3 regions of the Janthinobacterium sp. SUN206 genome follow, and region 2 is predicted to be linked to each of the others. Evidence: predicted binding sites of a transcription regulator. Region 2 holds the regulator's gene; each other region holds the start of a gene.
What was found. Region 2 encodes sigma-54, which starts transcription at its own class of promoters, with help from an activator protein. Its sites were predicted from a motif close to TGGCANGNAANCTGCTTT; they were not measured.
Positions count from the first base shown of each region.

Region 1 (10,822 bases), on a different contig from region 2:
AAGTTTTTAGATTGCTTGGTTGACCGGTTGATGTAGCGGCCTGTACTGGCCTCTTGTGCTCGGTCGAATAATGACTCTTCGATAGCTGCGGGGAAAAAGCCGGGGATAGCATTGCCAGACGGTGTACGAGCCTTGCCTGATCCTGTGCGGGGCTGATATTCGCCAAGGACTGCTCTATTAGATAGTAAGCGGTTGATGCTGGTAGTCGCCCATGATCCCCCCTTAAACGCTGGGATGCCTTCCCCATTCAGTATCTTGGCAATCGAGCCTCTTCCTCTGCCGTCTATAGATAGTTGAAAGATGCGGCGCACAAGTTCTGCTCGCTCGGGGTGCAAGGCATAACCCCCTACCTTGGTGTAGGTGATCCAAAGGGGGGCATTGTTGCCAAGGGGGGTAAGGTCGGCGGCGGCATTTTCCTTCTTCTTGCGCCATGCATCACCCAGAAGGCCGGACTTCCTCAAGCTTTCCCCGTGCGCTCGCGTCATTATGAAGATCGACATAATTAGATCAAGCTCTGAAAATTCGCTGGTGTACACCTTACCGTCAGTTAGCGTGACAACATTGATGTTTGCGTTCAGGAGGTCGATGAAACGCGGTAGGGCGTGCTTGACATGCTCCCTGCTGAGGCGATCTAAGTTTTCTACTATCAGGGTGGAGCCTGGAGGGATTGAGCCGTCTTTGACGAGGCGTAGGAAGCGGGCGAGTTGTCCGTTTTCTCCGAGGTGTTCGGCCTTGAACCCTGATTTGCCACGGTCAAGGAAGGTGTACTCCTCGCTTTGAACCAAAGATAGATTGTGTTTGGCGCAGTAGATGGCGCACTCTTCAAGCTGCCTTGGCTCACTACGGCCCTTGCGTTGTTCAGAGGACGAGAATCTTATATATGAATAGGCTTTGTGCATTGGTGTATTCTAGCCGTCCTTTGTAAACGAAGGCAAGCCATTGGCAAGGTGGACTTCGACACTTACCTCGGGCGCCTCCATGCCGGCCAGGGCGCGGCTTTTCAGGACGGCCAGGCTCATCAGACTCCCCTGTAGCGCGGACGCGGGCAGGATCAGTCTAGCGCTTGAAAAGGTGTGAGGCTTGAGGTATGCCAGCAAGGTCGCCGATTACGGCGCCCTGCGTGCAGCAGCGGTTCAGGCTTTTGGATCGTTCAGGCGCGTTTCCAGTTCGATCAGACGCAATTCCAGTGCATCCAGTTTGGCACGGGTCTTGGCCAGCACTTGCGCCTGGATATCGAATTCCTCGCGCGTGACGAGATCGAGGCGGGCGAAGCCCTGGGTCATCATCGATTTCACATTTTTCTCGATATCCTTGGCCGGCGAGTTTTCGATGGCTTGATGGATCTTGCCCTGCAAGTCGTTAAAGAAGGTATTCATGTCCATGGTCAGTCCTTTTATGGTGCGGCCTGTGCATCGCACCATTGCGGTGCACAGCGGCGTTAATCTGGTGCGAAACTGGGCGCTTCATTGTGCTTCAGCAGTCCGTTGCCGCATTCCTGGCCGTGTGCAGGGTATGTATGGACGGAAATGCACCTGTCAAGGTGGCAATAGAGCTGGCACGTATTCTGCTAAAGAAGGTATGAACGCTTTGTGATCTCCAGCCAAGATTTTAAACCTCAACCGCTTTAAAAGTTCAATAAAAGGGAATCGCCATGAAGAATCTGTCCAAGAACATGACTTTAGCTGCAGCGTTGACGCTGGCCATGACCGCCTTGTGCGGTAGCGCCATGGCCCAGGATGCAGTGGCGGCGCCTGCTGCGGCCGAAGCGGTACCTGATAACGTGGTGAGCTACAACGTGGCGCTGACCAGCGACTACCGTTACCGCGGCATCTCGCAAAGCCGCTTGAACCCGGCCATCAGCGGCGGTGCCGACTATACCCATAACCCGACGGGCCTGTATGTGGGCACCTGGCTGTCGAGTATCAAATGGATCAAGGACGGCGGCGGCGATACCAATCTGGAATGGGATATCTACGGCGGCAGGCGGGGCGAGATCAGCAAGGATTTTACCTATGACGTGGGCGGCCTGTACTACTTCTACCCATCGAATGGACTGAGCACCAATGCCAACACCTTCGAGCTGTATGGCCAGCTGGGCTATGGCCCCGCGTACATCAAGTACTCGCATTCGACCACCAATCTGTTCGGCGTGGCCGACAGCAAGAACAGCGGCTACCTCGACGTGGGTGCCAACGTCGAGGTGCACGACGGTTACATCTTGAATCTGCACGCCGGGCGCCAGAAGGTAGAACACAACGATTCCCTCAGCTACAGCGATTACAAGATCGGCGTGACCAAGGACTTCGGCATGGCGACCGTTGCCCTGGCGGTCGTCAAGGCCAATATCGTATCGCTGGCACCGAATGGCAAGAATCTGGCGAAATCCGGTCTCGTGCTGACCGTATCGAAAACCTTTTAAGCGAGACAGCCATGAAAATGATTACTGCAATCATTAAACCGTTCAAACTGGACGAAGTACGCGAAGCTTTGTCGGCTATCAATGTGCAAGGCATTACCGTCACGGAAGTCAAGGGTTTCGGCCGCCAGAAAGGTCACACGGAACTCTACCGTGGCGCCGAGTATGTCGTTGATTTCTTGCCAAAAACCAAGATCGAAGCGGCCGTCGATGACGCCATTGTCGACCAGGCCATCGAAGCGATCGAAGGCGCCGCGCGTACCGGTAAAATCGGTGATGGCAAGATTTTCGTCTACAACCTGGAACAGGTCATCCGCATCCGTACCGGTGAAACCGGCAACGAAGCGCTCTAAGGGGAATATTGATGCATAAAAATATAACAAAATTGCTAGCCGGGATAGCCTGTCTGTGTGCGTTTGGTGTCGCCACGCCGAGCTTTGCCGATGCGCCCGCCAAGACGGAGGCTGCCACGACCGCGGCCGTCGCCGCTCCGGCCGTGACGCCCGTGCCTGACGCAGCCGCACCGGCTGCCGCCGCTCCGGCCCCGGCCGTTGCCGCGCCAGCCGCCGCGCCCGTTGCCAACAAGGGCGACACCAGTTTCATGATGATCAGCACCTTGCTGGTGATCTTGATGACGATCCCCGGCCTGGCCCTGTTCTACGGCGGCCTGGTGCGTTCGAAAAACATGCTGTCGGTGCTGATGCAGGTGTTCATGGTGTTCGCGCTGGTCATCGTCCTGTGGTGCATCTACGGCTACTCGATTGCCTTCACGGAAAAAACCGCCTTCTTCGGTGGCTTCGACCGCCTGTTCCTGAACGGCATCTGGGATCCGGCCAAGGGCACGTTTGCCGCCGCCGCCACCTTCAGCAAGGGCGTCGTCATTCCCGAGTTCGTCTTCGTCGCTTTCCAGGGCACGTTTGCCGCCATCACATGCGCGCTGATCGTCGGCGCCTTTGCCGAGCGCGCCAAGTTTGCCGCCGTGCTGGCCTTCGTCGTGCTGTGGTTCACGTTTGCCTACCTGCCAGCGGCCCACATGGTGTGGTTCTGGACCGGTCCTGACCTGATCACCAATGCCGCCACCTCGGCCAGCGAAGCCTTGAAGGCGGGTTGGATCTGGCAAAAAGGCGCGCTGGACTTCGCCGGCGGCACCGTGGTGCACATCAACGCCGCTGTCGCCGGCCTGGTGGGGGCCATCATGATCGGCAAGCGCGTCGGTTACGGCCGCGAATCGATGGCGCCGCACTCGCTGACGATGACCATGATCGGCGCTTCGCTGCTGTGGGTGGGCTGGTTCGGTTTCAATGCCGGTTCCTCGCTGGAAGCGGGCGACGTGGCGGCTTTGGCCTTCGTCAATACCTTGCTGGCAACGGCCGCCGCCACCCTGTCGTGGGTGTTTGGCGAATGGATTTCCAAGGGCAAGCCTTCCATGCTCGGTGGCGCGTCCGGCGCCGTGGCTGGCCTGGTGGCGATCACCCCGGCGGCCGGCTTTGTCGGCCCGATGGGCGGCCTCGTCATCGGCTTGCTGGCCGGCGTCGTCTGCCTGTGGGGCGTGAATGGCCTGAAACGCCTGATCGGCGCCGACGATTCGCTCGACGTATTCGGCGTGCATGGCGTGGGCGGTATCCTGGGTGCCTTGCTGACGGGTGTGTTTGCTGCACCACAACTGGGCGGCCAGGGCATCTTCGACTATGTCACCAACAAGATGTCGGCGGATCCGTACTCGATCGGCCACCAGGTGTGGGTGCAGGCGCAAGCGGTCGGCACCACCATCCTCTGGTCGGCCCTGGTTTCCCTCGTTGCCTATAAACTGGTCGACATCGTCATCGGCCTGCGCGTACCGGAAGAAGAAGAGCGCGAAGGCCTCGATATCACCAGCCACGGCGAGCAAGCGTATCATGGCTAAATAGCAATTATCTGGCATGCCAGCGCCCCGGCGCGGCATGTCCTGCTGGAAAAGGCGCCTCATTGAGGTGCCTTTTTTTCGTTGTGGGAATGGAAAAGGTCTTTAAAACAAGGCTTTTGCCCCGATTTGGGGTACTTACACGGTAATATAGTCGGCAGTTCTGTGTGCTTTTTTGAATACTGCACATAATTTAAGGATGTAACTATGGTTCCCCATCTCGTCACGGCCCTGACCGGACCGCTGCTCGACCTCGAAAAAAAGATTCTGGCCGCGACGCCGGCCATTGAGCGCTGGTTTCGCATGGAGTGGCAAGAGCACACGCCGCCCTTCTATTGCTCGGTAGACTTGCGTAATGCGGGCTACAAGCTGGCGCCCGTCGATACCAATCTGTTCCCTGGCGGTTTCCACAACCTGGCGACGGAAATGCTGCCCTTGTCCGTGCAGGCGGCCATGGCCGCCATCGACAAGTATTGCCCGGATGCCCGCAACCTGCTGATCGTGCCGGAATTGCACAACACCACGCCGCAATACCTGCAGAACGTGGCGCGCCTGATGCAGATATTCCGCCAGACGGGGCTGCACGTGCGCTTCGGCTCGTGGTCGCCCGACATCACCCAGCCGACACCGTTGGCGTTGCCAGATGGCAACATGCTCGTCATCGAGCCCCTCGTGCGCCTGAACAATGGCCGCCGCCTGGGCTTGAAGGATTTCGACCCGTGCACGATTCTGCTGAATAACGACTTGTCGGACGGCATTCCCGATATCTTGCAAAATATTCATGAGCAAAGCCTGCTGCCGCCCTTGCATGCGGGCTGGGCCTTGCGCCGCAAGAGCAACCACTACACGGCCTACGATGAAGTGGTGAAGAAATTCGGCAAGATGATCGATGTCGACCCGTGGATGCTCAACCCCTTCCACGCCAAGTGCAGCGACGTGAACTTCCAGGAAGGCGAGGGCGAAGATGCGCTGGCCGCCAGCGTCGACGTGCTGCTGGCCAAGATCCGCAAGAAATACAAGGAATACGGCATCAAGGAAAAGCCCTTCGTCATCGTCAAGCCCGATGCGGGCACGTATGGCACGGGCATCATGACGGTGCGCGACGCCAGCGAAGTGCGTGACCTGTCGCGCAAGCAGCGCGACAAGATGTCCATTGTCAAGGACGGCAAGGTTGTCACCGATGTCATCATCCAGGAAGGCGTGCCGACCTTTGAAAGCATCAAGGATGCCGTGGCCGAGCCGGTCGTGTACATGATCGACCGCTATGTGGTGGGCGGTTTCTACCGCGTGCACGCGGAAAAGGGCGTGGACCAGAACCTGAACGCGCCCGGCTCGCAGTACGTGCCGCTGGCATTTGCCCAGCAGCATGCCGTGCCGGACTTGAAGGCCAAGCCGGGCACGGCCGCGCCGAACCGCTTCTATGTGTATGGCGTGGTGGCGCGCCTGGCCTTGCTGGCCGCGTCGCTGGAAATGGAGCGCACGGACCCGAATCCCGAGGTGTATTGATCCATCCCTGTGGCTTGCCGGGCGCGGTGACTACCGCGCCCGGCGATCTCGGCTAGAATCAAGCATTCCTTATCCAGGCTCCCCGATTGGACGCACCATGAAAATTGCATTCCTTGCCGACCCGCTGGCAGGCTTCAAGACTTACAAAGATTCCACCTTCGCCATGATGCGCGAGGCGGCCAAACGCGGCCACGCCGTGTACGCCTTCGAACAGAAGGACATGGCGCTGGAAGAGGGCATCGTCACGGCACTGGTGAAACATATCGAGCTGACGGGCGACGAGCACGACTGGTACAAGGTCGTTTCCACCGAAGAAGTGCGCCTGTCGGCCCTGGACGCCATCATCGAGCGCAAGGACCCGCCGTTCGACATGGAGTACGTGTACGGTACGTATCTGCTGGAACTGGCGGAAAAGCAGGGCGCGCACGTCTTCAACAAGCCGTCCGCCATCCGCGACAACAATGAAAAGCTGGCCATTGCCCAGTTTTCCGAATTCACCTCGCCGACCCTGGTGACGTCGAACGAAGCGCGCCTGCGCGCTTTCCACGCCAAGCACCAGGACGTCATCTTCAAGCCGCTCGACGGCATGGGTGGCACGGGCATCTTCCGCGTCAAGGCCGATGGCCTGAACCTGGGCGCCATCATCGAGACCCTGAGCGAGAATGGCGCGCAGACCATCATGGCGCAGCGGTTTATTCCCGACATCGTCAAGGGCGACAAGCGCATCCTCGTCATCGGCGGCAAGCCGGTGCCGTTTTCGCTGGCGCGCATCCCGCAGGCGGGGGAAGTGCGGGGCAACCTGGCCGCCGGCGGCACGGGCGTGGCGCAGCCATTGACGGCGCGCGACCTGGAAATCGCGGAAAAGCTGGGCCCGATCCTGGCCGCGCGTGGCCTGATGCTGGTAGGATTGGACGTGATCGGCGACTATCTGACGGAAGTCAATGTCACCAGCCCGACTTGCTTCCAGGAAATCATGCAGCAGACGGGCTTTGACGTGGCGGCCATGTTTGTCGACGCCGTCGAGCATGGCGTTGCGCAAGCGCAGCAGCGCTAGAAGGTGAAATGACTATGGTAGGGATTTTGCTCATGACACATGCACCGCTGGGACAGGCCTTCATCGCCGCCTGCGCGCATGTGTTTCGGGGGCCAACGGAACGGTTTGAAGCCATCGACGTCGTCGCCGACCAGGACCTGGCGGAAGTGCAAAAGCTGGCGTCGGACGCCATCTGCCGCCTCGACGATGGCTCCGGCGTGCTGGTGATTACCGACGTGAAGGGCGGCACGCCGTCGAACTGCTGCAATAAACTGGCCGATGCGGGGCGCGTGGAAGTCATCGCCGGCATCAGCCTGCCGATGCTGCTGCGCGCCATCACGTATCGCCGCGACACGCTCGACGTGGTGGTGGAGATGGCGCTGGCCGGTGCGCAAAGCGGCGCCGTGCGCGTCGATAACCGCATCCGCGTGGGAGAATAAGGAAGTGCATGGCCGCCGCCCTGAAGGCGGCGGTTTTTATAGGCCAAGATTGTCATCAGCGTAGTGCATTCAGGGATAGAGACCATACAAAAATGATTCAAAGAGAACTCGAAATCATCAACAAGCTGGGATTGCACGCACGCGCCTCCGCCAAATTTACCCAGCTCGCCGCCAAGTTCAAGAGCGACGTCTGGCTGACCCGCAACGCGCGCCGCATCAACGCCAAGTCCATCATGGGCGTGATGATGCTGGCCGCCGGCAAGGGCGCAAAAGTGACCCTGGAAGCCGAGGGCGATGATGAGCAGGCATGTGTCGATGCGCTCACCGCCCTGATTAATGACAGGTTTGGCGAAGGCGAGTAATGCCCGCCGAACGCAGCCGCAGCCGCATTCCGACAGGTCACCCCATGGCATCTTTCACGCTCCACGGCATCCCGGTCTCCCGCGGCATCGCCATTGGCCGCGCGCATCTGCTGGCGCCGGCCGCCCTTGACGTCAAACACTACCTGGTCGCCCAGGAACAGATCGAAGCGGAAGTCCAGCGTTTGCAAAACGCCATCGCCGCCGTCCACAAGGAGCTGCAAACCCTGTGGAACGAGCTGCCGAAGGACGCCCCCACGGAACTGGGCGCGTTCATCGACGTGCATGCGCTGATCCTGTCGGACCCGATGATCGCCGAAGCGCCGCTCGACATCATCCGTTCGCGCCACTACAACGCCGAATGGGCGCTGTTGACGCAGATTGATGAATTATCGGCGCAGTTCGACGAAATCGAAGACCCGTATTTGCGCGAACGCAAGGCCGACATCCAGCAAGTGGCCGAACGCGTGCTGAAGGTCTTGCTGGGCACGGAACAGCTGCTGCCGAAAGCGCCCGCCGACGATGAATTGCTGGCGCAGATGATCGTCGTCGCCCACGATATCTCGCCGGCCGACATGCTGCAGTTCCGCGACCGCTCCTTCATCGGCTTCATCACCGACGTGGGCGGTCAGAACTCGCACACGGCCATCGTCGCGCGCAGCCTGGATATCCCGGCCGCCGTCGGCATGTCGCAGGCGTCGATGCTGATCGAGCAGGACGACTGGCTGATCATCGACGGCGACGCAGGCGTGGTGATCGCCAACCCCAGTCCCCTGGTGCTGGAACAGTACCGCGAGCGCCAAGTGGCCATGCAGCGCGCGCGCAAGAAGCTGGGCAAGCTGAAAAAGACGCCGGCCGTCACCAGGTGCGGCACGCCGATTACCCTGCTGGCGAATATCGAACTGCCCGAGGATTGCCCGTTCGCGCTGGAATCGGGCGCCAGCGGCGTGGGCCTGTTCCGCTCCGAATTCCTGTTCATGGGCCGCGCGCACAAGATTCCCACCGAGGACGAGCAGTTCGAGGCTTACCGCAACACGGTGCAATCGATGAAAGGGCGCGTGGTGACCATCCGCACGCTCGACATCGGCGCCGACAAGCCGCTCGACCAGTCCGACCATACGGCCTTGAATCCCGCCCTGGGCTTGCGCGCCATCCGTTACTGCCTGGCCGAGCCGCAGCTGTTCCTGACGCAGCTGCGCGCCATTTTGCGCGCTTCCGCCTTCGGCAAGGTGCGCATCTTGATTCCCATGCTGGCGCATGCGTTCGAGATCGACCAGTCGCTGGCCATGATCGCGCAAGCGAAGGCCAGCCTGCGCGAGGACGGCGTCAAGTTCGACGACGAGGTCGAAGTGGGCGCCATGATCGAGATTCCCGCCGCCGCGCTGGCCCTGCCCATGTTCGTCAAACGCATGGATTTCCTGTCGATCGGCACGAATGATTTGATTCAGTACACCTTGGCCATCGACCGCGTCGACTATGAAGTGGCGCATTTGTACAATCCGCTGCACCCGGCCGTGCTGCAACTGATCTCCATGACGATCGCCGCCGGCCACAAGGCGGGCATCGACGTGGCCGTCTGCGGCGAGATGGCGGGCGACGTGAAGCTCACGCGCTTGCTGCTGGGCATGGGGCTGCGCGAGTTTTCCATGCATCCGGCCCAGCTGTTGGCGGTCAAGCAAGAGATACTCAACAGCGATCTTGGCCTGATTGCGCCACAAATGCGCAAAATTATGCGTTCCATGGAACCAAATGTGATCGCGGAAGCTGTCCAGCAACTGCAGCTCATGTAAACTGTCACCTTATCAGCATCAGGACACCTCGCGCGCGGCAAGAGGTGTCCTGATGCTAAAGTTGCAGCACCTATCATCGCGGTGCTGCATCGACCATGGCCCGTGGGGCCGCCCCCCTTTTATAAACCGACACACATGTCATCCATTGGAATTGTTTCGCCGCAAACCATGTATTTTGCGCAACCCTTGCAGCTGCAAAGCGGAGCATCGCTGCAAGACTATATGTTGATGTATGAAACCTACGGCACCCTGAACGCCGACAAATCGAATGCGGTGCTGGTCTGCCACGCCCTGAACGCCTCGCACCACGTGGCCGGCGTCTACGCCGACGAGCCGAAAAGCACGGGCTGGTGGGACAATATGGTGGGACCGGGCAAGCCGCTCGACACCAACAAATTCTTCGTCATCGGCGTCAACAACCTGGGTTCCTGCTTCGGTTCGACGGGCCCCATGCACACCAATCCCGCCACCGGCAAGCCGTATGGCGCCTCCTTCCCCGTCGTCACGGTGGAAGACTGGGTCAGCGCGCAGGCGCGCCTGGCCGATGAACTGGGCATCACGCAGTTCGCCGCCGTGATGGGCGGCTCGCTGGGCGGCATGCAGGCGCTGGCGTGGAGCATCATGTTCCCCGAGCGCCTGCGCCACTGCGTGGTGATCGCCTCGACGGCCAAGCTGTCGGCGCAAAACATCGCTTTCAACGATGTGGCACGCCAGGCCATCCTGTCCGACCCCGATTACCATGGCGGCGACTTCTATGCCCACGGCGTGGTGCCGAAGAACGGCTTGCGCGTGGCGCGCATGGTGGGCCATATCACCTATCTGTCGAATGACGACATGGCCGAGAAATTCGGCCGCAAGCTGCGCGATGCGGCGCAGACGGGCGATTACAAGTTCGGCTTCGGCATCGACTTCGAGATCGAATCGTATTTGCGCTACCAGGGCGACAAATTCTCCGAATACTTCGACGCCAACACGTATCTGTTGATCACCAAGGCGCTCGATTATTTCGACCCGGCGCGCGCACACGGCGGCGACCTGGCCAAGGCCCTGTCGGGCACCAAGGCCAAGTTCTTCCTCGCCTCGTTTTCCACCGACTGGCGCTTCTCGCCCGAGCGCAGCCGCGAAATCGTCGAAGCGCTCGTCTGCAACCGCCGCCAGGTCACGTATGCGGAAATCGACGCGCCGCACGGCCACGACGCCTTCCTGCTGGAAGATGCGCGCTACATGAACATGGTGCGCGCCTACTATGGCCAGGTATGGAACGACATCGGGGCGGGCTTGCCCGCTCCTGCACAGCACACCGCCGTCCGCCAGGGCGCGAAGGAGACCGCATGACTTTTGACGAATTGAGCGCGCTGCGCCCCGACCTGGCCTTCAT
Region 1 is NZ_JAPWIB010000006.1:8,869-19,690, forward strand. It holds gene O3300_RS26010 (recombinase family protein) at 1-899, opposite strand, end outside; partial or broken gene O3300_RS28440 (magnesium chelatase subunit ChlI) at 921-1,019, opposite strand; gene O3300_RS26015 (accessory factor UbiK family protein) at 1,134-1,382, opposite strand; gene O3300_RS26020 (TorF family putative porin) at 1,652-2,419, shown strand; gene O3300_RS26025 (P-II family nitrogen regulator) at 2,431-2,769, shown strand; gene O3300_RS26030 (ammonium transporter) at 2,781-4,319, shown strand; gene gshA (glutamate--cysteine ligase) at 4,524-5,822, shown strand; gene gshB (glutathione synthase) at 5,920-6,876, shown strand; gene O3300_RS26045 (PTS sugar transporter subunit IIA) at 6,891-7,295, shown strand; gene O3300_RS26050 (HPr family phosphocarrier protein) at 7,388-7,657, shown strand; gene ptsP (phosphoenolpyruvate--protein phosphotransferase) at 7,702-9,444, shown strand; gene O3300_RS26060 (homoserine O-acetyltransferase) at 9,580-10,779, shown strand; gene metW (methionine biosynthesis protein MetW) at 10,776-10,822, shown strand, end outside.
Region 1: a site for sigma-54 is predicted at 1,554-1,571, ahead of O3300_RS26020 (TorF family putative porin). Genes of this name have one in related genera too.

Region 2 (10,822 bases):
GTTGAGCCTGGCTGATTTACGCTTGCCCGCTTTGCTGCCATACTTCGTTTTTGAATAACTTCCTGGCTGAAGCAGCAACACTGTTCCTTCTCCCCTGTCCATGGCTATCCTGTCCGACATCATCCTGTATCCGATCAAATCGTGCGCCGGCATCCATTTGCGCGAGGCGGTCCTGACGCGCTCAGGGCTGATGAGCGAGCACGTGTTCGACCGCGAATGGATGGTGGTGGACGAGCACGGCCGTTTCCTGACGCAGCGCGAACATCCGCGCATGGCGCTGATCGTGCCGTCCATCAAGGCCACCACCCTGGAATTGCGCGCGCCGGGCATGTTGCGGCTGGAAATCGAGCTGGGCTTGCCGCATCCGCAACTGGCGCCCATGCTGGACGTGCAAGTGTGGGACGATACCGTGCGCGCCTACGATTGCGACGACGTCACGGCCACCTGGTTTTCCAACGCCGTCGGCGTACCGTGCCGCCTGGTGCGCTTTCACCCGGACGTGGTGCGTGCCACCAGCACGAAGTGGACGGATGGCGTGGCCGCCTCGACCATGTTTGCTGATGGCTACCCGGTGCTGATCGCCGGCAGCGCCTCGCTAGCCGACGTCAATGACAAGCTGCGCGCCGCCGGCCGCGAGGCCTTGCCGATGAACCGCTTCCGTCCCAACCTCGTCATCGGCGATATCGGCGCCTTCGAGGAAGACTACGCCGACTTCCTGCAATTCGGCGCAACCGTGTTAAAACCCGTCAAGCCGTGCTCGCGCTGCCCGATTCCGTCGGTGGACCAGGCCACGGGTGTGCCCGGACCGGACCCGCTCGACGTCATGCATGGCTACCGCGCCAAGCCCGAGCTTGACGGCGCCATCTGCTTCGGCATGAACGCCATCGTTACCGAAGGCGGCGATGAGCGTATCGTAGTGGGGCAGGACATCGGTTTCGAACTGGCATTTTAAGCATGGCGCCCGCACAGAAGGGTTTAAGGTTTCTATGAATCAAGCAATACCGCCGGACCCGCGCATTGCCAGCCTCGAAGCCGAAAACCAGGCCTTGCGGGCGCGCATGGCTTTCTTGTTGGAACAGGTCGAGCGCAACCACGACATCATGTGCCGCCACCAGGCGTTCGACCTGGAAATCGTCGGCGCGTCCACGTTTCCCGAACTGATCGGCACCATTTTCCGCACCTTGCCCGTGATTTCCGACCTCGACGGCGTCACTTTGAGCCTGCTCGACGAGGATGACGATATCGTGCTGGTGATGGAAAAGCTGGGCGTCGATTTCAGCGCCTTCCCGCAGTTGCTGTTCGTACATGCCGTGGCGGAGCTGGGTTTTGCCCCGTCGGCGCCCGTGGCCGAGGGCGAAGCGGCCTTGCCGCCGCTGCCGCTGCTGGGCGCCTTCGATGCCGCCGTGCATGGCCCGCGTTTCCCGGGCATCGGCTCGCCCCTGCGCAGCGTGGCGCTGGTGCCCTTGCTGCGCAACAAGCGCCTGATTGGCAGCCTGAACCTGGCCAGCAGCGACGTGACGCGCTTTACGCCCGTGCTGGGCACGGATTTCATCAAGCACATGGCTTCCATCATCGCCATTTGCCTGGAAAACGTGATCAGCAATGAAATGCTGAAATACATCGGCTTGACCGATTCCTTGACGGGCGTCTACAACCGCCGTTATATCGACCGCCGGCTGCTGGAAGAAATCGCCCGCGCGCGGCGCCAGAATTATTGCATTTCATGCATGTATATCGATATCGACCATTTCAAGCTGGTCAATGACACCTATGGCCACCAGGGCGGCGATGAAGTGCTGCGCGAAGTGGCCACGCGCATCCGCACGGAATTGCGGCGCTCCGATGCGCTGGGCCGCTTCGGCGGCGAGGAATTCGTCGTGCTGCTGATCGACGCCGACCTCGACAGTGCGACGTTCGTTGCCGAACGCATCCGCGCCAGCATCGCCGGCACCATGTTCGATTTGCCGGGCAGCGCGCAAGCGTGGGTCAGCGTCTCGATCGGCGTGGCCAGCCTGGAGGCGGATGCGGCGCTGCTACCGATCGAAACGGTGGCGCAGCAACTGGTGGCGCACGCCGACCAGGCCCTGTACCAGGCCAAGGCCGATGGCCGCAACAAGGTCATCAGCTGGCAGGCACAACCTAGCTAATTATTTCAATAGCAATGTTTCTGCCTTGGCCACGGCGTCGGCCGTGCCGCGCAGCACCACCACGTCGCCGCTGGCCAGCTGCGTCTCGGGGGTGACGTCGAGGCGGCCGCGGCCGCGGCGGATGGCCGTGACAAACGCGCCGCAGCCGGCCACGTCGATCGCACTCAAGGGCAAGTCCACGCAGTGCGCGCCGTCGCTGACGGTGACCGTATGCAGGCGTTCCAGCTCGGCATCGTCGCCCGCGTCGCTGGAACCGTGGAAATAGCCGCGCAGCGAGGCATAGCGCTCCTCGCGCGCGGCCTGTACCCGGTGCACGACGCGGCGCAGGGGCACGCCCATCATGATCAGCGCGTGCGAAGCGAGCATCAGGCTGCCTTCCATCAATTCCGGCACCACTTCGGCCGCGCCCGCCTTCTTCAACTGGTCGAGATCGGTATCGTCGTGGCTGCGCACGATGACGGGCAAGGTGGGCGCCATTTCGTTGAGTAAATGCAATAATTTCAGTGCCGAAGGCGTGTTGGCATACGTGATCACCACGGCGCTGGCCCGGTAGATACCGGCCGCCACCAGGCTTTCGCGCCGGCCCGCGTCGCCATACGACACGTGGGCGCCGGCCAGCTGTGCTTCCTGTACCCGTTCCGGATCCAGGTCCAGCGCGTGGTATTCGATCTTTTCTTCCGCCAGCAGGGTAGCCAGGCTTTGCCCGCTGCGTCCGAAGCCGGCGATCAGCACGTGTTTCTGCGACGCCATGGTGCGCGTGGCGATCTTCGTCAGCGCCAAGGATTGCATCATCCAGTCGTTGGCCGCCAGTTTCATGACGATGGCGTCGGACTTGGCGATGAGGAAGGGCGCCACCAGCATCGACAGCACCATCGATGCCAGCACCACCTGCACGACGAACGGGTCCATCAGCTTGATGCCGCCTGCCAGGTTCAGCAGCACGAAGCCGAATTCGCCCGCCTGCGCCAGTCCCAGTCCCGTGCGCAAGGCCACGCCGTTGCTGGAGCCGAACAGCCGGGCCAGGCCCGCGATCAGGGCGAATTTCAGCAGCACGGGGCCGCACAGCAAGAGCAGCACGAGCCACCAGTTCTCAAACACCACGCGGATATTGAGCAGCATGCCGACGGTGATGAAGAACAGGCCCAGCAGCACGTCGCGGAAGGGCTTGATATCCTCTTCCACCTGGTGCTTGAATTCCGTCTCGGAAATGAGCATGCCGGCAACAAAGGCCCCCAGGGCCAGCGACAATCCTGCCCGTTCCGTGATCCACGCCGCCCCCAGGGTAATCAGCAGCAGGTTGAGCATGAACAACTCTTGCGAGCGGCGCTTGGCGACGATGGTCAGCCAGCCGCGCACCATCTTCTGGCCGATGAACAGCAGCAAAATGAGCACCACCAGGGCCTTGCCGCCGGCCCAGGCCAGTGTTTCGGCCAAGTTGTCCGAATCGCGGGTGAGGGCGGGAATCAGGATCAGCAGGGGCACGACGGCCAAGTCCTGGAACAGCAGGATGCCGATGATCTTGCGGCCGTGTTCGCTTTCGAGTTCCAGCCGCTCCGTGAGCATTTTCGAGACGATGGCCGTCGACGACATGGCCAGCGCGCCGCCCAAGGCGAAGGCGGCTTGCCAGCTCAGGTGGATGTAGGCGGACAGGTAACGGGCGACAAACCAGCCGAAGACGACGGTGGCGATGATGGTGGTGACCACCTGCGCCATGCCGAGGCCGAAGACGATGCGCCGCATGGCGAGGAACTTGGGAAGAGAAAATTCGAGCCCGATGGAAAACATCAGGAAGACGACGCCGAACTCGGCCAGGGTGTGGCTGGCCTCGTTTTCCGCCGCCAGGCCCAGCGCGTGGGGGCCGATGACGATGCCGACGGCCAGGTAGCCCAGCATGGGCGGCAAATGCAACATTCTGAAAGCGACCACGCCCAGCACGGCGCTGCCGAGTAACATCAGGGTCAGTTCAAGCGAGGAAAACATGGGTTGCCCGGTACGGTCAATGGAAATCGTTGTTTGTTGTGACTGGCAAGTTTTTTGCTTTCCTAATTCGTTTATACTTTGGGCATGAGTGTAACCCATGAAAAAACAATGCTGAAAGCTTTTGATCGAATTGACATGCAAGCGACGACCGAGCGCGCTGTCGCGCTGGCCCGCACCACCTTGCAGATCGAGTCCGACGCCATCGTTGCGCTGCACGCGCGCCTGGCCACGGACGACAGCGTCGGCCGCGCCGTGGCGATGTTGCTGCAATGCAAGGGACGTGTCGTCGTCTCCGGCATCGGTAAGTCCGGCCATATTGCGCGCAAGATTGCCGCCACCCTCGCTTCCACCGGCACGCCGGCCCTGTTCGTGCATCCGGCCGAAGCGGCCCATGGCGACCTGGGCATGGTCACCTCGGACGATGCTTTTATTGCCATATCGTACTCCGGCGAATCATCGGAACTGATGGCCATCATGCCCGTCGTCAAGCGCATGGGCGGCGTGCTGATTTCCATGACGGGCAAGCCCAATTCGAGCCTGGCCCAGCTGGCCGACGTGCACCTGGATATTTCTGTTGAGAAAGAAGCCTGTCCGCTGAACCTGGCGCCGACGGCCAGCACCACCGTCACCCTGGCCCTGGGCGACGCGATCGCCGTGGCCTTGCTCGACTTGCGCGGCTTCAAGGAAGAAGATTTCGCCCGCTCGCATCCGGGCGGCGCCCTGGGCCGCCGTTTGCTCACGCACGTGCATGACGTCATGCGCAGCGGCGAACGCGTACCCAAGGTGCCCGTGGACGCTTCCTTGCTGCAGGCGCTGGAGGAAATGACGAAGAAAGGCATGGGCATGACGGCCGTCGTCGACGCGGACAACCGCCCCGTGGGTGTGTTTACGGATGGCGATCTGCGCCGCATGTTCGAGCGCGTGCAGGATTTCACGCAAGTGGCGATCCGCGACGTCATGCATGCGCAGCCGCGCAGCATCGCGCCCGAACGCCTGGCCGTCGACGCCGTGGCCGTGATGGAGCAGTTCCGCATCAACCAGATGCTGGTCGTCGATGCCGACGGCAAGCTGGTGGGCGCGCTGCATATCCATGATCTGACGCAAGCGAAGGTGATCTGATGGACAGCGTGGCGGACAACCTGGCGCGGGCGGCCAAGGTCAAACTGATGATCTTTGACGTCGATGGCGTGCTCACCGACGGCAGCCTGCATTTCGGCCCGGACGGCGAGATGATGAAAACGTTTAATGTGTATGATGGCCTGGGCATTAAGCTGCTGCAGGAATCGGGCGTGCAGACGGCCATCATCAGTGCGCGCCGCTCGGCCATCACGGCGCGCCGCGCGCAAGACCTGGGCATTACCCATGTGCACCAGGGCGGCCACGACAAGCTGACGCCGTTTCGCGAATTGCTGGCGCTGACGGGCTTGACGGAAGAGCAATGCGGCTATATCGGCGACGACGTCATCGACGCGCCCATCCTGAAGCGCGTGGGCTTTGCCGTCAGCGTGCCGGGCGGGCGTCCGGAGGCGCAGGGCCTGGCGCACCATGTGACGCAGGCTGGCGGCGGTCGCGGCGCGGTGCGCGAGATCTGCGAATTCCTGCTGCGCGCCCAGGACAACTATGCGCGCGTCATGGCGCCGTTCCTGGAGTGAGGCGCGCCGCCTCGCCAGTGACCTTTGAAAGAGTGAAGCCCTATGCGTAAGCCAGGAGGCGCCCATCGCTGGCGCATGATCTTTACCGTGCTGGGCGCGGTTGTCGTCGCGCTGGGCAGCTTTTGGCTGCTCGAGGTGATGAACAAGAATGGCCAGGACATCACGGCCAGCAAGCATCTGGATGAACCCGACTATTTCATCACCAATTTCAGCATGGTGCGCATGGACTTGACGGGCAAGCCCAGCTACATCGTGTCGGGCACCAAGCTCACGCATTATCCGCTGGACGATTCGTCCGATATCGACCAGCCTTTCGTGCGCAAGCTCACGCCAGGCATGCCGCCGATGAACATGAATGCGGAATTGGCGCATATCGACCAGGACAATACCCGGCTGCAACTGCACCGCAAGGTCGTGATCGACCGCGTGGCCAGTCCGAAGGCGCAGAACCTGACGGTCAAGACGGAAGCGCTGACGGTGTTCCCGGACGAGGAAAGAATGGAAACGGACGTGCCTGTCGATATCCTGACGGGCGCCTCGCGCATCAATGGCGTCGGCATGAAGGCGAATAACGCCACCGGCGTGGTGGAAGTGCAGAATGCGCTGCGCATGGTCCTCCCGCCGAAACCGCGCCCGGCCGCGGCGGCAAAATGACAGAATGAAACAAGGAAACCATACTATGAAGAACATCTTGCTGTTGACCGTATTTTCGCTGGCCATCATGGGCGTGGCGCATGCCGAGAAGGCCGATTCCGAGAAGGAAGCCGTCATCACGGCACGCAGCGGCCACGTCGATGACGTCAAGCAGGTGCGCACCCTGACGGGCGACGTCGTGCTGGTCAAGGGGACCCTGACCATGAAGGCGGGCCGGGCCCTGATCACGGAAGATCCGCAAGGCTACCAGTTCATCACCTTCTGGGCCGATCCCGGCAAGCTTGCGACCTTCCGCCAGAAGCGCGATGGCGCGGGCGACCTGTGGGTCGAAGGCGAGGCGGAGCGCGTGGAGTACGACAACAAGACGGAAGTGGTGAAGCTGTTTTCCAGAGCCAAGTTGACGCGCCTGGAAGGCGCGAAAGTCACCGATGTGGCCAATGGCGCTTTCATCTCGTATGACAGCCGCAAGGAAGAATTTGCGATGGAAAATTCCAACAGCGGCACCAGCACCGCCGATGGCGGCAGCGTGCGCATGGTGATCCAGCCGAAGACCAAGGCGCCGGCAGCGGAGAAAGCGCCGGCCACGCCCGCGCCAGGAAAGAAATAATGGAAAATACACGTTGCGGCAGCACCCTGATCGTTCGCGGGCTGCAAAAAACCTATGGCAAGCGGCAAGTCGTGCATGATGTCTCGCTGCAAGTCGAATGCGGCGAAGTGGTGGGCTTGCTGGGCCCGAACGGCGCCGGCAAGACCACCTCGTTCTATATGATCGTCGGCCTGGTGCCGTCCGATGGCGGCAGCATCGATATCAGCGGCGTGGATATCTCCAGCCTGCCGATCCACCGCCGCGCGCAGATGGGCCTGTCCTACCTGCCGCAGGAAGCGTCCGTCTTCCGCAAGCTGACGGTGGAAGACAATATCCGCGCCGTGCTGGAAATCCAGACCGTCGAAGGCCGCCCGCTGACGAAGGCCGAGATCGAGGAGCGGCTGGATAAATTGCTGGCCGACCTGCAGATTGAAAAGCTGCGCGAGAACCAGGCGCTGTCCCTGTCCGGTGGCGAACGCCGCCGCGTGGAAATCGCCCGCGCGCTGGCCACCGATCCCCGTTTCGTGCTGCTCGACGAGCCGTTCGCCGGCGTCGATCCGATCGCCGTGATCGAGATCCAGCGCATCGTGCGTTTCTTGAAGGAGCGCAATATCGGCGTGCTGATTACCGATCATAATGTGCGTGAGACGCTGGGTATTTGCGACCGCGCCTACATCATCAACCAGGGCTCGGTGCTGGCGTCGGGACGCCCCGACGACATCATTGCGAACGAGTCGGTACGCCGGGTCTATCTGGGCGAACACTTCCGCATGTAAGCCAATGAAACAATCATTGCAGCTGCGCACTTCGCAGCACCTGGCACTGACGCCGCAGTTGCAGCAATCGATACGCCTGTTGCAATTGTCTACCCTGGAATTGCACCAGGAACTCGAGCAATTGCTGACGGACAATCCCTTGCTCGAACGCCTCGACGATCCGCTCGACCGTTCGCTGCGCCTGCTGTCCGACGGGGCCTTGAGCTCCACGGCCGCGCCGGCCGAAGCGCCGCCCCAGCCGCCAGGCCAGGAGGCGCCCGCGGCGCCGGCCGAAGGGGAAGCGTTTGACGGCGAGGGGGGCGACAGCCCGGCCGCCGCGGACGGCGGCGACAGCGACTGGAGCGAGGCGAGCCGGGGGAAGGCGCCCGACGACGACGATTCGCGTCCGCAATTGGAGGCCCATCACTGCACCCTGCGCGAACACCTGATGGAGCAGATGCGCGTGACGGTGCTCGAATTGCGCGACCGCGCGCTGGTCGAGCTGATCATCGACGCGCTCGACGACAATGGCTACCTGGAAGAGTCGCTCGACGACATCCTGGCGCGCCTGCCGGAAGAGCTGGAAATCGACGCCGACGAGATGCGCACGGCCTTGTCGCTGCTGCAAAGTTTCGATCCGCCGGGCGTGGGCGCGCGCAACGCGTCCGAATGCCTGGCCCTGCAAATCAAGCGCTTGCCGCACATCGCCATGGTGACGCGGCGCATGGCCCTCGTCATCGTGGAAAAGCACCTGGCCTGGTTTGCCCAGCGCGATTTCAACAAGTTGAAAAAAGCCCTCGATTGCGACGATGAAGACTTGCGCGAAGCGCAGACGGTGATTCGCCAGTGCAATCCGCATCCGGGCGCCGTGTTCGCCTCGGACGTGTCCGATTACGTGGTGCCCGACGTCGTCGTCAAGCGCGCGCGCAATGGCTGGCAAGTCACCCTGAACAACGACGTCATGCCGCGCCTGCGCGTCAACGCCATGTACGCCAACTTGCTCAAGCAGGGCAAGGGGGAGGGCGCCATGGGCGCACAGTTGCAGGAAGCCAAGTGGCTGATCAAGAATATGCGCCAGCGCTTCGACACGATCCTGCGCGTGGCGCAGGCGATAGTAGAAAGACAAAAGAACTTTTTCTCGCATGGGGCCGTTGCCATGCGCCCCCTTGTGCTCCGTGAAATAGCTGATACACTGGGTTTACACGAGAGTACTATCTCGCGGGTAACAACTCAAAAGTACATGCTGACCCCGCACGGCATGTTCGAGTTGAAATATTTCTTTGGTAGCCACGTCGCCACCGAAGCGGGGGGCGAAGCGTCATCGACGGCGATACGGGCATTGATCGTGCAACTGACAGGAGCAGAAGACCCTAAAAATCCTTTATCCGACAGTAAGATTGCGGACATGCTGGGGGAACAAGGCATGGTGATTGCGCGACGTACTGTTGCCAAATACCGGGAAGCATTAAAAATTCCGCCAGTGAGCCTGCGTAAGTGTTTGTAAGTTTTTTTCGGTTCCTCTGCGGGCCGGATAGGATGGACCGCACGAACCCGATCATCTTTAGGAGTGTGTATGAATCTCACCATCAGCGGACATCATCTCGAAGTGACACCAGCCATCCGTGAATACGTACAAACGAAGCTGGAGCGCGTGAAACGTCATTTCGATCAAGTCATCGATATCGCCGTGATTCTGACCGTGGATAACCTCAAAGAGAAAGAAAAACGTCAAAAGGCTGAAGTCAACCTGCGTTTGAGCGGCAAGACTGTCTATGTGGAAAGCTTGGCGCACGACCTGTACGCCGCGATCGATACGCTGATCGACAAGCTCGATAGGCAAGTGATGAAATACAAAACCAAAGTGCAAGGGCACGGTAAAGAGGCGATCAAGCATCTGCCAGACAACTCCGAGGAAGAAGCCGTCGTCGCCGTCTAAGGCCACCCGCTTCCAGCAGTTGTGATCAACTAAGGGCGCACATTGCGCCCTTTTTTGCGCCCAGCGGAACGCAATGTTCCCCGCGCAGGCATTAGAATATTCGCACTTTCACTTCTTTCCTGCCTGCCATGAGCGACTTCGTCCAGACTTCCATCCGCAACCGCACCGGGCACATCGTGCTCGACCGTCCGAAAGCCTTGAATTCCCTGTCGCTGGAGATGGTGCGCGCCCTGAGCGCGGCCCTGCTGGCCTGGCGCGACGATCCGCAGGTGGACGCCGTCGTGATCCGCTCCAGCAGCGACAAGGCCCTGTGCGCCGGCGGCGACATCCGTTTCTTTTACGATGCGGGTCTGGCCACGCCGCAAGGCGGCAGCGCCTTGCTGGAAGATTTCTTTACGGAAGAATATGCTTTAAATCATTTAATTCATTTCTACCCGAAACCGTATATCGCCGTGATGGATGGCGTGGTGATGGGCGGCGGCATGGGCGTGGCGCAAGCCGGGCCAGGCAACCGCTTGCGCATCGTGACGGGCCGCACGCGCATGGCCATGCCGGAAGTCAATATCGGCCTGTTCCCGGACGTGGGCGGCAGTTATTTCCTGTCCCGCCTGGCTGGCCAGCTGGGCCTGTACCTGGGCTTGACGGGCTTGACGATCAACGCGGCCGACGCCCTGTACACGGGCCTGGCCGATGTCTACCTGCCCGAAGCGCAGATGGGGGCGCTGCTGGACCTGTTTGAATCGACGCCGGGCGAGGCCTTGCCGGTGGCCATCAAGGCGCTGGCGGCGCCATTCCAGGCCGAGGCAGGCGCTTCTCCCCTGGCCACGGCACGCGCAGCGCTGGACCGCCATTTCAGTGCGGGTTCGGTGGCGGCCATCATGGCCTCGCTGGCGCTGGACGACAGTGCGTTCGCCGCCAAGGCGCTGGCGGCCATGCGCCTGCGCTCGCCCTTGATGATGTCGGTGACCCTGGAATTGCTGCAGCGGGGCGCCCACCTGGGCGTGGCCGATTGCCTGCGCCTGGAGCGCACGGTGGTACGCCATAATTTCGAACATGGCGAAGTGCTCGAGGGCGTGCGCGCGCTGGTGGTCGACAAGGACAATGCGTCCCGC
Region 2 is NZ_JAPWIB010000003.1:601,426-612,247, forward strand. It holds gene O3300_RS19685 (MOSC domain-containing protein) at 101-952, shown strand; gene O3300_RS19690 (diguanylate cyclase) at 987-2,147, shown strand; gene O3300_RS19695 (monovalent cation:proton antiporter family protein) at 2,148-4,127, opposite strand; gene O3300_RS19700 (SIS domain-containing protein) at 4,212-5,246, shown strand; gene O3300_RS19705 (HAD family hydrolase) at 5,246-5,779, shown strand; gene lptC (LPS export ABC transporter periplasmic protein LptC) at 5,822-6,433, shown strand; gene lptA (lipopolysaccharide transport periplasmic protein LptA) at 6,459-7,040, shown strand; gene lptB (LPS export ABC transporter ATP-binding protein) at 7,040-7,795, shown strand; gene O3300_RS19725 (RNA polymerase factor sigma-54) at 7,800-9,278, shown strand; gene hpf (ribosome hibernation-promoting factor, HPF/YfiA family) at 9,348-9,710, shown strand; gene O3300_RS19735 (enoyl-CoA hydratase/isomerase family protein) at 9,839-10,822, shown strand, end outside.

Region 3 (10,822 bases), on a different contig from region 2:
GCATTTTTTGCAGCGCGCGTATGGCCGCATCCTGCAGCAGATGGGCGCCGAGGTGGAGATCGCGCTGCAACGCTACGGCTTTCATCCTGCGGGCGGCGGCGAGGTGACGGCCACCGTGCAACCGTGCCGGCGCTTGCAGCCGATTCAACTGCTGCAGCGCGGTGAACGGAAGGCGGGGTATGCGGAAAGCGTGGTGGCGGGCGTGCATGTGCAGGTGGCGCAGCGCGAGCTCGAGCGTGTCGCCAGCGGCATGGGCTGGAGCGGCAAGCAGCTGCGCCTCGTCGGCTTGCCGGCGGAGCAGGGACCGGGCAACGTCCTGCTGCTGACCCTGGAGCATGAGCATGTCACGGAAGTATTTACTTCGTTCGGCGAAAAGTCCTTGCTGGCCGAGTCCGTGGCCAAGCGCCTGTTGAACGAGGTGCGCGCCTATCTCAAGACGGACGCGGCCGTCGGCGAGCACCTGGCCGACCAGCTCTTGCTGCCCATGGCGCTGGCGGGCGGCGGTACCTTCAGCTGCAACAAGGTATCGCAGCACGCGCTGACGAATGCGGAGGTGATTGCCCGATTTTTGCCCGTGCGTATCACTTTCGAGCAGCAGGCGCGCGGCAGCATCTGCACGGTGGCCGCCGCCTGAGGCGCGCGGTGACACAACTACGTGTTGCAGCTGTTCCAAATTGATACATGGGCGGCCGGATGTGGGGCATATGTGCATGGCATGGCATTTGCTCTTCTTTGGTATTGACTAAAAAACCAAGGAGACCAGCATGACCTATTCCATTCGTACCCTGCTCGGCGTGGCGGCGGCCGGCGCCGTTGCCCTCACTTCCCTGCTGACCTTGCCGCATGCCTATGCGCACGGCAATGTCACGCCGCAAGGCGTCGACACCACGGGCTTGCCCAAGGTGGGCGACAAGTGGCTCGAGCAAAACCCGTATCGGGGCAACAAGCTGGCCTTGACGGTGGGCACATCGGCCTACAACCAGAATTGCGCGCGTTGCCACGGCATCGAAGCCATCTCCGGCGGCATCGCGCCCGACTTGCGCCAGCTGGACCGTGATTGCTTCGGTATCAAGAATGAGACAAAGAAACAGGCGTGCTACAAGGAAACGGACAATTACTACCTGACCACCATCCGCCACGGTAAAGTGCGCAATGGCGCCGTGTACATGCCGCCGTTCGAAGGCGTGTTCAACCAGGAAGCCATGTGGGCCATCAAGACCTATCTGGAAACGCGCCGCGAGTCGAATTAAGTCGAACTGATCACGAAGGAGTCCCATGCGTTCAATTCAATTCCGGGGCGCGCGCGCGATGATTTCGCTCGCTTGCCTGGCGCTGTGTGCCGCCGCGCCGGCGCGCGCCGACTGGCAAAAGGTGCAGCAGTCGGGCAGCCTGAAAGTGGCTGTGTACAACGAATTCGCGCCGTTTTCCGACAAGGGCACGGGCATCGATATCGATATTGCCGAAGCGCTGGCGAAAAAGCTGGGGCTGAAACTGAGCTTGCTGCCATTTCCCGCCGGCGAAAACCTCAACGACGATTTGCGCAATATGGTGTGGAAGGGACATTACCTCGGTTATGGCCCCGCCGATGTGATGTTGCATGTGCCGGTCGACAAGAGGTTGATGGCGGACAACGACAAGGTCGAGATCTTCGCGCCATACTATGTGGAAACCGTGCGCCTGGCGCGCAGTGCGCAAGCCGTGCCGCAATTCGATGGCGTCGCCTCGCTGGCCGGCAAGCGCATCGGCGTGGAAAAGGTGTCGATCGCGGCCATGCTGATGCTGGGCGAAGACAATGGCAAGTACCGCGACGACGTGCGTATCTTCGATACGGCAGCCGAAGCCTTGCAGCAATTGCAGACGGGCAAGCTCGATGCCGTGCTGGCCAACCGTTCGGAAATCGAATCGGTACTGAAAAGCGATCCCGCTTTCCCCATGAGCGAAGTGGCGTTCGCCCGCCTGCCGCGTGCGGGCTGGGCGGTGGGCCTGGCCGTCAGCCGCCAGCAGCTCGACGTGGGCAAGTTGCTGCAGGCAGCCATGAACGAAATGGCGGCCAGCGGCGAATTGAAAGCCATCTTCGAGAAATATGGGGTGAAGGAAGCACGGCCGTAGCAGGCCATGTTGCATGACAATAAAGCCCGCGCATCGGAAGAGGCGCGGGCTTTTTAGTTTTAGAAACTATATTGGGCGCTAACGCCCAGCAACCAATTACGTCCCGGCGCCGCTTCATAGTAGCGCTTGTTGCTATCGCCAACGATGACGGAACCCACGTAGGTCTTGTCGAACAGGTTGTTCAGGCGGGCAAACTCCTTGAAGCGCCAATTGCCCACGTTTTGCCTGGCGTTGAACCGCGCATTGAATACCGTGTAGCCGGGCGCCGGTTTTTCGATGTTGCTGTCTTCCGCGTAGACCTGGTTGCTGGCCACGCTTTCCAGCGCTGCGCCAAAACGGTCGAGCGTGTCTTTCCAGGCCAGTTCAGCGAATAGGTTAGCGCTGGGTACGCCCGGCAAGCGGCTGCCTTCGCGCACGCCGCCAAATGCCTGGTCATACACGGCATGCAGGCTGGTGAGCGCCACTTTGGTCGTGAAGCCATATGGCAGGTTCGAATCCAGCGACACTTCCATGCCCTGGCGCAAGGTTTTACCCCCATTGCGATAGCTGGTGCGCCCGCCGCTGGACTTGTCGACCACCAGTTCGTCATTGGTCTTGATCTGGAACAAGGCCGCATTCACGTGCGTGTTGTTGGCGATCCTGGCCTTGACACCGGCTTCCAGGTTGGTGCTGGTGGCGGGCTTCAAGTTGAAATTGAAGCCGCCGCCTGTGCCCGAGTAAAACAGTTCATTCAGGGTGGGCGCTTCGAAACCGCGCGCGGCGCTGGCGTAGACGTTGACGTTCGGCGTCAGTTTATACAGCAGGCCCAGCACGGGCGTCGTGTGGCTGAATTCCAGGCTGCCGCTATCGTTGCCGTTGCTGAGGAAATGGTCGTCGACAGCCACTTTCATCTTGCTGTAGCGCACACCTGCGCTGAGCAGCCACGGGCCGCCTTGCCATTCCGCCTGGATATACGGATCGAGGCTGGAGACGACATTCTGCTCGTCGCGGCGCAGCTTGCCTTTTACGCCAAAGCTATTGCCAATGAAATTTTCATAGCCGGTACGGTCGTCGCTGGAGCGGCCATAGTCGATGCCGATAGTCGTGCTCAGCTTGCCTCCGGCCAGCTGGTTCACGTGCAGCCAGTTGGTGTCGATGCCATAGAATTGGCGCTGGAAATCGACCACGCCGCCCGAATGGCTAGGCGGCGCCTGGAATCCCTTGGTAAACGCCTGGTACTGGATCACGTCGCGGTTGCCGCCATACACCATCAAGTGCAGGCGGTCATCGCCGAACGACTGTTCATAAGTGGCGCCGATCTGCTGATGATCGATGCTCTTGCGCGTGTTGTAGCGCTCGGCCAGGGTGCGTTTCGGGTTTTGCGTGTCCGTCGTGTCGATTTCGCCGGCGCGCGGGTCGCGGGCAAACGTGGTCCAGGTGACGCCCAGCGGATCTTGCGTATTGCCTTGATGCAGGCTGTTGGCGACGATGGTCAGCTTGCTGTCCGCGGTGGGCTTGACGGTGATCTTGCCGAACGCCTGTTCGCGCGTGGCGGCGCTGTGGTCGCGGAAACCGTCCGTGCGGAAGCGCGAGCCGTCGAGCACGTAGCCGATGCCGCCTGCCTGACCCTGCGCCGTCAAGTCCACCTTGCTGGTGCCGTAGCTGCCGCCCGTCACATTCAGCTCGACGGAAGGGGGATTTTGTCCATCCTTGGAAAACAGCTGGATCACGCCGCCCGAATGGTTGCCGTAGATGGCAGAAAACGGTCCGCGCAGCACTTCGATGCGCTCGGCCGTATCGAGGTTGAAGGTGGCGGCCTGGCCCTGGCCGTCGGGCATGCTGGCGGGAATGCCATCGCTGATCAGCTTGACGCCGCGCACGCCGAAGGCCGAGCGGGCGCCGAAGCCGCGCGACGAGATTTGCAAGTCTTGCGCGTAGTTCTGGCGGTTTTGCACGACCAGGCCCGGCACGGCGGCCAGTGCTTCCGACGCGTTGACGCGGATTTGGCCATCCTGGATGCGGGCGCTGTCGACCACGTCGATCGAGGCCGGCACTTCCTGGCTGGGGTGGGCGATGCGGCTGCCGCTGACGACCACCGTATCCATGAATTGCCCATTGGCCGGGTCAGCTGCCTCGGCGGCAAAGACGTGAGGGGCGAGGGTGGCGCTGCCGGCGACAAACAGGCTGGCGATGGTGTTCAGGCGGAAACGATGCTGCATGCGGATTCTCCAATGTGAATAAAAGCCTGCTTGATCGCGTGCGCGGTACAGGTCTGCGTAGGTGTATCAAGCAATATGCCTGCCATGTCTCCATTGGTGGGCTGAAATTATACGCGTGTCAGTGGCACGGCGTTTGCATACGGTAATTGTCAGAGGCGCCGATGCGGCGCGCTTTTCCCTCGTTTTGCCATTGAAAAGGTGATTATGCCCAACTTCTTCTCGCGCTTGCGCCAGGTGTGCTGGCTGCTGCCGGCGCTCGTCAGCACCGCGGTCCATGCCGCTCCCTTTGCCTATGTTCCCAATGAAAAGTCGGGCACCTTGAGTGTGATCGACACGGCGACCGACCAGGTGGTGCGCCAGATCGCCGCAGGCAAGCGTCCGCGCGGCATCGCTGCCGATCCCACAGGGCGGCAATTGTTTGTCACGGATGCCGCCAGCAGCGCCTTGCTGCTGATCGATAACGCTGGCGGTGCGCCCGTGCGCACGGTGGCGCTGGGCAAGTCGCCCGAAGGCGTCAGCGCCTCGCAAGACGGTAGTCACGTGGCTGTGGCCGTCGAGGAAAACAATAGCGTGGCCTTGCTCGATGGCCAGACAGGTACCTTGCTCGCCGATATCAAGGTGCAGGGACGCAATCCGGAACACGCCGTCTTCAGCCCGGATGGGCGCTGGCTGCTGGTCAGCGCGGAAGAGGCGGAGCAAGTCGATGTCATTGATGTGGCGCAACGCCGGCAGGTCGCTTCCATCGCCGTGGGGCTGCGTCCGCGCGGCATCGGTTTCAGCCCGGACTCGGGCCGCGCCTACGTGGCGTGCGAACTGGTCAATGCCGTCTACGTGATCGACATGGCCGCGCGCAAGGCGATTGCCACCATTCCAGCGGGCAAGAATGCGAATGGCATCGCCGTCCATCCCGGCGGCAAGCAAGTGTATGTCTCGAACGGTATCGACGGAACGGTGATGGTGATCGACACGGCCAGCAATCAGGTCACGGCCACGATTGGCGTCGGCAAGCGCCCGTGGAACATGGCCATCACGCCGGACGGCGCCAAGCTGTACGTGGCCAATGGCCGCTCGAACAGCGTGTCCGTCATCGACACGGCCAGCGCGCGCAAGGTGGCCGATATTGCCGTGGGTGAATTGCCATGGGGCGTGGTGATTCGTTGATTCCTTCATGGCACAGGCGCAGGTGTTCCAGTCTGGTACACCTGTTCCATTGTGCAGCGGCGGCGTGGCGGCAAAGCAGGGCTGGCCCGGATTGGAACAGGATGCTGCCACCTTGTTCAAAACGCAAACAGAGCCACGCCCCCACCCAAGTCCGGGGCATGCGCTGAAAAGCGGGCCGGGATTGACGCCACGCCCTTGTAACGGGGGCAAAACCGGCTAAGTTTGTAGTGGGATGGCGAGCTGGCACGGCATTTGCGGAAGACTCCGTGTACTCACCCCATCTGTACCAGGACGTTTGATTTTAATTAAGTATTTCCATTCTAATTAACCCGATAGAGGACGACATGAATCTCGCAGACATCAGCAAACTGGGCGTAGCCAATCCCTTCAAACAACGCTATGACAATTACATCGGCGGCAAATTCGTTGCACCAGTAAAAGGTGAATACTTTCCTAACATCACGCCGATCACGGGCTTGCCGTTTTGCGAAATCGCCCGTTCCACGACGGAAGACGTCGAGCTGGCGCTGGACGCCGCGCACGCCGCCAAGGAGGCATGGGGCAAGACTTCGCCTGCCGAGCGCGCCAATATCCTGAACCGCATCGCCGACCGCATCGAACAGAACCTGAGCCTGATCGCCACGGCGGAAACCATCGACAACGGCAAGCCGATCCGCGAAACGATGAATGCCGACATTCCGCTGGCCATCGACCATTTCCGTTACTTCGCCGGTTGCATCCGCGCCCAGGAAGGTTCCGTCGCACAAATCGATGCGGAAACCTATGCCTATCACTACCATGAGCCGCTGGGCGTCGTGGGCCAGATCATCCCGTGGAATTTCCCTATCCTGATGGCCGTGTGGAAACTGGCGCCGGCCTTGGCCGCCGGCAATTGCGTCGTCTTGAAACCGGCCGAGCAGACTCCGGCTTCCATCATGGTGTTGATCGAGCTGATCGGCGACCTGCTGCCGCCTGGCGTGCTGAACATCATCAATGGTTTCGGCCTGGAAGCGGGCAAGCCGCTGGCGTCGAGCAAGCGCATCGCCAAGATCGCCTTTACGGGTGAAACGGGCACGGGCCGTTTGATCATGGGCTATGCGGCGCAAAACCTGATTCCCGTCACCCTGGAGCTGGGCGGCAAGTCGCCGAACATCTTCTTTGAAGACGTGATGGATGCCGATGATGAATATTTCGACAAGTGCCTGGAAGGTTTTGCGATGTTTGCGCTGAATCAAGGTGAAGTGTGCACCTGCCCATCGCGCGTGCTGATCCAGGAATCGATCTACGAGAAATTCATCGAACGGGCCTTGAAACGCGTGGCTGCCATCAAGCAGGGCAATCCGCTCGACTCTGCCACCATGATCGGCGCCCAGGCGTCGCAGGAGCAGCTGGAAAAAATCCTGTCCTACCTCGATATCGGCCGCCAGGAAGGCGCGGAAGTGCTGGCCGGCGGCGAGCGCAATACGCAGGCGGGCGACCTGGAAGGCGGCTATTACGTGCGTCCGACCGTGTTCAAGGGCAATAACAAGATGCGCATCTTCCAGGAAGAGATCTTCGGACCCGTCGTGTCCGTGACCACCTTCAAGGATGAGGCCGACGCATTGGCGATTGCCAACGATACCTTGTACGGCCTGGGCGCCGGCCTGTGGACGCGCGACGGTTCGCGCGCCTTCCGCATGGGCCGCGCCATCCAGGCGGGTCGCGTGTGGACCAATTGCTACCACCTGTATCCAGCCCACGCCGCGTTCGGCGGCTACAAGCAATCGGGTATCGGCCGCGAAAACCACAAGATGATGCTCGACCACTATCAGCAAACGAAGAACTTGCTGGTGAGCTATAGCCCGAAAGCGCTGGGCTTCTTCTAAACCGGCAACAGGCGCCGCGCCTGCAGTCCAGGCGCGGCGCGCAGAAAGGGATGCCATGAGTGCAGCAATTGCCCGGGTGGTCGCCACCGATGCGGCGCTGGAAATGATGGACAAGTTGCGCCAGCGTCACGGCCCGCTGATGTTTTTCCAGTCGGGCGGCTGCTGCGACGGCAGTGCGCCCATGTGCTACGCGCTGGGCGAGTTCGATGTCAGCGACACCGACATTTATCTCGGCAATTTGAATGGCACACCGTTCTACATGGGACTCGAGCAATTCGAGTACTGGGAGCATACCCAGTTGATTATCGATGTGGTCGATGGCAATGGCGGCATGTTTTCACTCGACAACGGCACGGGCAAGCGCTTTTTGACGCGCTCGCGCCTGTTCACCGATGAAGAGTGCGCGCTGTTGCATGCCCAGCCGCATGAGCACCGCAAGACTTGATACACACATACTAATAAAACAGAGGGAGATGATTGTGCAGAAAAAAATCATGGGGATACTCATCGGTTTGGGTTTGGCATCGCTGGCCCAGGCGGCCGACGTGGGCAATGTCACCAATGCCATGCTCGACAGCACGGCGAAGAATCCGGCCAGCGTCCTGTCGTTTGGCATGGGTACGCAAGGCCAGCGCTATTCGCCGTTGACGCAGATCAATGACAAGACCGTGGCCAAGCTGGTGCCAGCGTGGTCGTTCTCGTTCGGCGGCGAAAAACAGCGGGGCCAGGAATCGCAGCCGTTGATTCACAACGGCAAGATGTTCGTCACGGCATCGTATTCGCGCATCTTTGCCGTCGACTTGAAAACGGGCGCCAAGCTGTGGAAATATGAGCATCGCTTGCCGGACGGCATCATGCCGTGCTGCGACGTGGTCAACCGCGGCGCAGCCCTGTATGGCAATCTGGTGATTTTCGGCACCCTGGACGCCTACCTGGTGGCGCTGGACCAGAATACGGGCAAGATCGTCTGGAAAGAAAAAGTGGACGATTACGCGGCCGGCTACTCGATGACGGCTGCGCCGCTGATCGCCGAAGGCTTACTGCTGACGGGCGTGTCGGGCGGGGAATTTGGCATCGTGGGTCGGGTCGAAGCGCGCAATCCGATGACGGGCGACCTCGTGTGGAGCCGTCCGACGGTGGAAGGTCATATGGGTCACCGCTATGACAAGGATGGCAAGGCCATCGACAACGGCGTGTCCGGCACGGCGAACAAGACGTGGCCGGGCGACCTGTGGAAAACGGGCGGCGCCTCGACCTGGATGGGCGGCACCTACGATCCGCAAACCAAGCTCGCCTACTTTGGCACGGGCAACCCGGCGCCGTGGAACAGCCACTTGCGTCCCGGCGACAACCTGTACTCGTCATCCACCGTGGCGCTGGACGTCAAAACGGGCCAGATCAAGTGGGCGTATCAGAACACGCCGAACGATGCCTGGGATTTCGATGGCGCCAACGAGTTCGTCACCTTTGACATGGATGGCAAGCGCTATGGCGGCAAGGCCGACCGTAACGGCTTCTTCTATGTGATCGACGCCAACACGGGCAAGCTGCAGAACGCCTTTCCATTCGTGAAGAAAATCACCTGGGCCAGCAGTATCGACCTGAAGACGGGACGGCCGAATTTCATTGCCGCCGGCCGCCCTGGCGACCCCACCAAGGGAGAGGAAGGCAAGAAGGGCACGACCGTGTTTGCCGCGCCCGCTTTTCTCGGCGCCAAAAACCAGATGCCGATGGCGTACTCGCCGCAAACCAAGCTGTTCTACGTTCCCGCGAACGAATGGGGCATGGATATCTGGAACGAGCCGATCAGCTACAAGAAGGGCGGCGCTTTCCTCGGCGCGGGGTTCACCATCAAGCCATTGTTTGACGACTACATCGGCGCCATGCGCGCCGTCGATCCGAAGACGGGCAAGATCGTCTGGGAAATCAAGAACAACGCGCCGCTGTGGGGTGGCGTGATGAGTACGGCCGGCAACCTGGTGTTCTACGGCACGCCGGAAGGCTTCCTGAAAGCCGTCGACGCGAAGACGGGCAAGGAATTGTGGAAATTCCAGACGGGCTCTGGCGTCGTGGCGCCGCCCGTCACCTGGCAGGATGGCGACACGCAATATGTTGCCGTCGTGTCCGGCTGGGGTGGCGCCGTGCCGCTGTGGGGCGGCGAGGTGGCGAAGAAGGTCAACTTCCTGGAACAGGGCGGTTCCGTGTGGGTCTTCAAGCTGGCATCGAAGTAACGGGGTGAAGCATCCGGGCCACTCGGATGGGTGTCTCCCTGTCCGCCGGGTGTTTTCTTTTTGCTGACGGCCCAGGCCGTCAGTTTTTTGTTTACCTGGATGCCCGATATGCCTGCTTGCGGTCAATAAATGAACACCGACAGTGGCGATTGATCCGCTGCTGCACAAGTCAAATACGTATTTTCTCTTTCTCCCTCTGGGTCGCGCTGGGCACGCTTATTGCCAAAGCTTGAGGTACATCAATCACTGGTGTGCACACTAAAAACAGAGAAGAAAGAGGAGAAGCAATGAATACATTGATCAAGCTGGGGAGCCTCGGTGTCATGACAATCGCAGCGGTGGGACAGGCGCAAGCCGTCGATATCAAGGCTGGCGACTGGACCGTGTCGGTGGGCGGCATCGTCAACGCCTACTACACGCAAGTGTCGTGTTCGGGCGATACGGTGGGCGGGCTGGCGCTGGGCGGCCAGGCGCTCGGTTGCGGTGGAGAGAAGGACCGCACGACCATCGGCAATGGCTTGCTGCCGAATGGTTTGATCACCTCGGCAAGTTCGCGGCTGGGCGAGTACGACGTGAAAGCCTTGATCGGCATCTACAACTCGACGGCCACGGACAGCGCCATCAGCCAGAACAGCGTGGTCGATGTGCGCCAGGCATTCTTTACGTTTGGCAATGAACACATGGGCACTTTCAAGCTGGGCCGCGACTATGGCATCTTCGGCGCGAATGCGATTTTGTCCGACATGACCTTGCTGGGTTCAGGCGCACCCGTGCAGGCGACGCAGCGGGGCCGGGTGACCCTGGGCCATATCGGCGCCGGCTACACCTATCTGGGCAACTATGGCCAGATCATGTACAGCTCGCCGAAGTCGGGCGGCTTTGGCGCCGACGTGGCGCTGGTCAGCCCCGTCTCCGATACGCCCATCGTGGCAGGCTCGACCTATTCTTCAAAGTCGAGTCCGCAAGTGCAGGCACAGCTGACGTATGCGCAGGAAGGCTTGAAAGCCTGGCTGGGCGTGAAGTCGCAAAAATTCACGTCGAAAACGCCGGGCGTCGATGACTTGACCATGCGCGGCGTGGAAGTGGGCGGCTCGTACCAGATGGGCCCGGCTGGCGTGCTGCTCAACTTCCAGGGTGGCAAGGGGCTGGGCATCCTGTCCGATGCGGACCAGGGCGATACCAAGTCGAAGAACTGGTTGCTGCAAGGCACGTACAAGACGACGGACAAGCTGAAACTGGGCTTGTCCTACGGCATCAG
Region 3 is NZ_JAPWIB010000008.1:5,476-16,297, forward strand. It holds gene rtcA (RNA 3'-terminal phosphate cyclase) at 1-634, shown strand, start outside; gene pedF (cytochrome c-550 PedF) at 765-1,250, shown strand; gene O3300_RS28285 (ABC transporter substrate-binding protein) at 1,276-2,109, shown strand; gene O3300_RS28290 (TonB-dependent receptor) at 2,169-4,307, opposite strand; gene O3300_RS28295 (beta-propeller fold lactonase family protein) at 4,512-5,468, shown strand; gene adh (aldehyde dehydrogenase) at 5,813-7,333, shown strand; gene O3300_RS28305 (DUF779 domain-containing protein) at 7,389-7,778, shown strand; gene O3300_RS28310 (PQQ-dependent methanol/ethanol family dehydrogenase) at 7,828-9,564, shown strand; gene O3300_RS28315 (porin) at 9,852-10,822, shown strand, end outside.
Region 3: a site for sigma-54 is predicted at 5,710-5,727, ahead of adh (aldehyde dehydrogenase). Genes of this name have one in related genera too.